2 linked regions of the Pontiella desulfatans genome follow. Each later gene encodes a partner of the first gene's protein in a complex. Links are inferred from orthologs where the notes say so. Each region holds a gene or a part of one and is shown on either strand. Other genes may lie near its edges.

Region 1 (3,310 bases):
ATGCGGTTATGATTGCACGGTAAAAGCTGATTGTGCATAAATGAGAAGCTTGTACCAAACGAAGGCAAAAGACTATGGCAAAACCAATTTATGCAGGCACCTACACCAATCGCGGCGGAGGGCGTTTCAAGCGCGTCTTCATTACAATCGTCGTGCTCCACTTGATTGTTATCGGCGGAATCGTTGGCTACAACAAGTTCAAGGGGAAGGACGTCGAGCCCGATGCCCACATGGCCGCCCCGCCCCCGGCCCCGCTTGCCGGCGCAGCGGCTCCGGCCATGCCTACCCCGGCACTCCCTGCACCGATCATGACCGTTACCTCCACGGCGGAATCGCAAGCGGTCATTTCCGATGCCCAGGCATTTCTCGACGCGGGCCAGCTGGCCGAAGCAAAGATCACGCTCGATAAGCTGGTGGCCCAAACCCCCGACGCCCAAGCCATCCAGATGCTGGGCAATGTTAACATGAAGCTTCTGAAATCGCCCATCATGATTCCCGGCAAGGAATATTATGCGATTGTCTCGGGCGACAGCCTTTCCAAAATCTCGAAAAAATACAACACCACCGTGGCGCTGATCAAAGCCATGAACGGCATGGAGACCGATGTCATCCGAGCCGGCGCACGGCTGCAAGTCTACAAAAGCGAATTCAGCATCCGCGTCTCCAAAACCCAGAACACGCTCGACCTGATGGATGGCGACAAGATCTTCAAGCGCTATTCCGTTGGAACCGGGAAATTCGGGAAGACCCCTGCCGTTGAATTCACGATCTACGACAAGATCGTTGAGCCGCCGTGGACGCGGTTCTCCGATGGCAAGCAGATTGAATATGGCGATCCGGAAAACGTGCTCGGCACGCGATGGATGGCCATCACGTCCGTCGACCACCCGGAAATCACGGGGTTCGGCATCCACGGCACCTGGGAACGCGACAGTATCGGCAAGCAGTCGAGCGCGGGCTGCATCCGCATGCTAAACGAGGATGTTGAGGAATTATTTGATCTGGTTCCGCGCAAAACTACCGTTATAATCACTGAATAAATTGTCCACGAGGAGCACCGCATGAGCGCACAATTCAGCCTTCCCTTTGAAAGTCCCGTTCAGGAACTGGAATCCAAGCTAAACGAACTTGAAGCCTTCAGCCAGGAACAGGACATCGACGTGTCCCATGAAATCAAGAACATGCAGAACAAGATCGAGCAGACCCGCACCGAGATCTATGCCAATCTTTCCGCGTGGCAAAAGGTGCAGGTGGCGCGCCACCCCGACCGCCCCTACACCATGGATTACATCAACGCCATGACCACCGACTTCGTCGAGATCCATGGCGACCGAATCCATCGCGACGACCGCGCCATCGTTGGCGGTTTTGCCAAAATCGACGGCCAGAAAGTCATGATCCTCGGTTCGCAGAAAGGTCGCGACACCAAAAGCAACGTTGAATGCAACTTTGGTTGCGCCCACCCCGAAGGCTACCGCAAGGCGCTGCGCCTGATGAAGCTGGCCGATAAGTTCAACGTGCCGATTATTTCGCTCATCGACACCAAGGGCGCCTATGCCGGGCTCGAATCCGAAGAGCGCCACATTGCCGAAGCCATTGCCGTCAACCTGCGCGAAAGCTTCAACATCAAGGTTCCGATCATCTGCGTGATCATTGGCGAAGGCGGTAGCGGCGGCGCATTGGGCATCGGCATCGGCAACCGCATCCTGATCCTTGAGCACGCCTACTATTCAGTTATTTCGCCGGAAGGTTGCGCGGCCATTCTCTGGAAAGACCGCGCCTTCTCCGACCAGGCGGCGGAAGCACTCAAGATTACCGGCAAGGATCTGATCAAGCTCAAACTGGCCGACGAAGTCGTCCCCGAGCCCAAGGGCGGAGCGCACACCGACCACGAGGCCATGGCCGCCAATCTAAAAACCGCGCTGCTCAAGAACCTCGAAGAACTCATGGCCATGACGCCGGAGCAGATTATGCAGGATCGCTACGACAAGTTCCGCGTGATGGGCGAGTTCGAAGGTTCGGTGGAGTAAATCCGTTCGCGGTTTCGCCTTCAGGTGGCCTTTCCACAGCGCCGCCCAAAGGCTGAACTACATACGTTTTCTCGTAATCTCCACCGCCGAAGCTTTCGCAAAGCGCAATGCGCCCGGCTTGTCGATCGTAACAACAACCTTCACGACCTTGTCGTTGGCCAGTGCGATTTCGGCAATGTTTTCCGCGAGCGCTTCGATCAATTGGAATCCGCTGCCTTCGACCAGCTTCAGGATCGCTTTCTTGATCGACTTGTAATCGACCGTGTCGTCCAGGTTGTCCGACCGCCCCGCCTTGCGCAGGTCGGCATGCATTTCGACATTGATGACGATGTCCTGTTTCTCGCGCCGTTCTTCGGGAAAGATCCCGATGATGCAGCGCAACGCCAAGTCGCGAATAAAGATCCGATCCATGGTTAAACTCCGTTTCCTAACAGATGTTGCCCGCCGTCGACAAAGATCACCTGTCCCGTACAATAATCGGCCTGCAATAGGAAGAGCGCCGCCTCGGCAATGTTTTCGGGAGTCGGGAAAAGATTGAGCGGCACCTTGCCGGCCATCTCGGCAAACCCATCGCCACTGTCGCCGGGCGGAGGCAGGATCGGCCCCGGGGCCACCGCATTGACGCGTATGCCCGGCGCCAGTTCCAAGGCCGTCAGCTTGGTCAGCTCTTCCAACCCTTTTTTTGAGATGGCATACGGAAGGCAGGAGGGATCGTTGGCGCGAATACGACGATCAAGCAGATTCACCACCGCCCCCCGATTCGTTTGATCGGCAAACCGGCGGGTCAATTCCAGCGGGGCAAACAGGTTTACCTGGAACTCGCGCCGAACGCGCTCGGGGGTTGATCCGGCCAACCGATCCTTGGTGAAAAGCGAAGCGTTGTTGATGAGGATGTCGATGGAACCGGCCATCCGAATCAGGTCGGCGCAATCGTCCGGCGAGCTGAGATCGGCACAGACGGCATAGTCGGAAAGCGCCTCGGCTTCCCCGCGTGAATGGCGGTAGTGCACCACGACCTCCACGCCCGCCGCCTGGAGCGCCTGCGTAATCGCCTTGCCGATGCGCACCGCGCCACCGGTCACCAACGCCCTTTTTCCTTCGAGAATCATGAGGTTCTTAATACGCGCATTTTCCAGACATTGGAAGTTTTGCCTTTCCTTTTTAGCGGTTCGCGCAAGAATGAAGCTGAAGTAACGGAGAGCGCACCATGATTCGTAATTTACTATTCACCCTCCTGGCCCTGCTCACGCTTGGCAGCGCACGGGCGGAGCAGACCAACC
Region 2 (2,817 bases), on another replicon or contig:
TGTGGATCTTCCCGTCATCCAGCCCGATAAAATCAACCTCGATCCGATCATCGTAGACTAAGGGGGGAATTAGGAGTGCAGATTTAAGAATGAAGAATGATTGGTCTGCGACGGCCTTTGTTTTGATGGGGCACGCTCCGTTCTTAATTCTGAAATCTTAATTCTTCATCACCATGAAATGGTTTCTCGATATGGTCTATCCCCGCAACTGCATCGGCTGCGGGGTTCCTTCGCCCGAGACCTTCCGGTTCATCTGCTGGGACTGCTGGACCGATGCGGCAAAGGTTGAACCCCCGTTCTGCAAGCTGTGCGGAGATCCGGTCGCCGGCGCGGTCGACCACGGTTTCACCTGCTATTCCTGCACCGCCGCAAAACCCTCCTTCGATGCCGCCCGCTCGGCAACCCGCTACGACGGGGTGGTGGGCGAGGCGCTCCGGCAGCTTAAATACGATAAGGCGCTCTGGCTTGCGCCGGATTTGGCCGCCGTGCTCAGGAATTGCCTTTTGGCGGAATATCCGGGACGTCGGTTCGACCTGGTGGTCCCCGTGCCGCTATACCATGTCCGCCGCCGGGGCCGCGGCTACAACCAGTCGGCCGTGCTCGCCAAGGAGCTGGGCCGGCGAATCGGCTGCCCATCCATGCCCGGAATGCTCCGCCGAATTCAGCCCACCACCACGCAAACGAATTTGACAGCCCCGCAACGGCTTAGTAACGTCAAGAACGCTTTTGAATCGAGGAGACAGAAGTGGCTGGCTGGACGACGCGTCCTGCTGGTCGATGATGTGATGACCACGGGAGCAACCGTGGATGCATGCGCAAAAGCCCTTAAACAGGGTGGGGCGTCGTCGGTACATGTGCTGACGGTGGCGCGCGGATAACGAGAGGATTTGATCATGGCTTTGTTTGGCAGCAGCAAAAAAAACTATTCAACCATCACCGTCAAAAAGCGCGATGTGCCCGACGGCCTGTGGATGAAGTGCCCGTCCTGCGGCGAAATCGTCTATAAGGAAGAGGTTGCCGACAACCTTGAAGTCTGCACCAAGTGCGGCCACCATTTTACGCTGGGCCGCCAGGCGCGCATCGATCTGTTGTCCGATGCAGGCACCTTCGAGGAGTGGGCCGGTGGCATCAAATCGGTCGACACCCTCGGCTTCACCGGCCAGCAGTCCTATATCGACAAGCTCAAGGCCAACCAGGAAAAATCGGGATGGGACGACGCCATCACCGTTGGCGGCTGCAAGCTCAATGGACGCGAGATCGGCCTGGGGGTGATGGACTTTTCGTTCCTGGGCGCCTCCATGGGCAGCGTGGTTGGTGAACGGGTAACCTATCTCATCGAGCGCAGCACCCGCGAAGGCCGCCCGGTATTGCTTTCGTGTGCATCGGGCGGTGCCCGCATGTACGAAGGCCTGCTGAGCCTCATGCAAATGGCCAAGACCAGCGCCGCGTTGGCCCGGCACGCCTCCGCCGGATTGGCGTTCATCCCGATCCTGACCCACCCGACCATGGCCGGCGTCATGGCCAGTTTCGCCACCTTGGGCGACCTCATCGTCGCCGAGCCCGAGGCGCTCATTGGCTTTGCCGGTCCGCGCGTCATCAAGGAAACCACCCAGCAGGATCTGCCGGAAGGTTTCCAGCGTTCCGAATTCCTCCAGCAGCACGGCCTCATCGATATGGTGGTTCCGCGCAAGGAACTGCGCGACCGCATGGCCCTCGTGCTCGAATACCTCTGCGACGAGTAGCGCAAAATTAGCAACGAATGAATGTAAAGCAACGAATTAGGAGTGATTGGATTCGTTGCTTTACATTCATTCGTTGCAGGTAAAATTTTCCGGATGAGTGATTCGTATAAGAAGCTGTTTCAACGAACCACCGCGGGGATCAAACCCGGGCTGGATGTCATCGCGGCATTGCTGGAAGCGCTCGGTAATCCGCACCATCGGCTCGCGGTGCTCCACGTGGCCGGCACCAACGGCAAGGGCTCCGTCTGCGCCATGCTCGAATCGGTGTTGCGTGCTTCCGGCTTCAAGACCGGCCTCTACACCTCGCCGCACCTCATCGACTTTTCGGAACGCTTCGTGGTTGATGGGAAACGGATTCCCGAAGATAGGCTCAACGACTATATCTGGCTCATGGAGGAAAAGGCCGACGCGGTGGAGCAATCAACCGGGCTTCGCGGAGCCACCTTCTTCGAAATGTCCACCGCCATGGCCTTCCAATATTTCGCCGACGAAAAAGTGGATGTCGCAATCATCGAAACCGGCATGGGCGGACGGTGGGATGCAACCAACGTCGTGATTCCGCTCGTATCGGTCGTCACGCACATCGATATCGACCACACCAACTTCCTTGGCGACACCATCGGAAAGATCGCCGCCGAGAAAGCCGGCATCATCAAACCCGGAAGGCCCGTGGTCTCCGCGCAGCAATGCGCCGACGCCCTGGCGGAACTGCGGCAGATGGGCGAGCCCGTCATCTGCAGCGCGGAAGCGGTGTCGGTGCTGAAGATCGGTGAGCCGCAACGGCTGAAAATAGAAACCCATTCGCGCAACCTGCCGCCCATCAACCTGCCGTTGCTCGGTGGGTGCCAGCGCGAAAACTGCGCCGTTGCCGTTGCCGCGCTTGAAGTGCTGGCGGACATCGTTGATTTCGAACCGGCCTTCAAGAAAGGGTTGGAGTCGGTGGAATGGGGCGCCCGGTTCCAGACGCTTCTAACGGAACCCCTGATGATCCTCGATGGCGCCCACAATCCATCGGCGGCCCGGGCTCTGGCCAAAACACTCCGGGAACTCCATTCCGGGAAACAGATCGGTTTCA

The links.
Region 2: the proteins of E9954_RS13355 (region 1) and accD are in contact, whole or in part, in a solved structure (PDB 8UXZ), measured with the Escherichia coli proteins. The link is inferred for Pontiella desulfatans from one-to-one orthologs.

What each region holds. Positions count from the first base shown.
Region 1 is NZ_CAAHFG010000001.1:3,794,527-3,797,836, forward strand. What follows is about bases 260-3,045. They hold E9954_RS13355 (acetyl-CoA carboxylase carboxyltransferase subunit alpha), read left to right. Parts: upstream 260-1,061; coding sequence 1,062-2,030; downstream 2,031-3,045. Other genes in these bases: E9954_RS33030 (L,D-transpeptidase family protein), read left to right, coding at 260-1,040; folB (dihydroneopterin aldolase), read right to left, coding at 2,088-2,441; E9954_RS13365 (SDR family oxidoreductase), read right to left, coding at 2,444-3,045. Outside these bases: more of E9954_RS33030, read left to right, coding at 75-259; more of E9954_RS13365, read right to left, coding at 3,046-3,139; E9954_RS13370 (NfeD family protein), read left to right, coding at 3,238-3,310. UniProt on the Escherichia coli protein: Component of the acetyl coenzyme A carboxylase (ACC) complex. First, biotin carboxylase catalyzes the carboxylation of biotin on its carrier protein (BCCP) and then the CO(2) group is transferred by the carboxyltransferase to acetyl-CoA to form malonyl-CoA.
Region 2 is NZ_CAAHFG010000003.1:295,766-298,582, forward strand. It holds accD (acetyl-CoA carboxylase, carboxyltransferase subunit beta), read left to right. Parts: upstream 1-893; coding sequence 894-1,742; downstream 1,743-2,817. Other genes in the region: E9954_RS22285 (SH3 domain-containing protein), read left to right, coding at 1-61; E9954_RS22290 (ComF family protein), read left to right, coding at 174-878; E9954_RS22300 (bifunctional folylpolyglutamate synthase/dihydrofolate synthase), read left to right, coding at 1,836-2,817.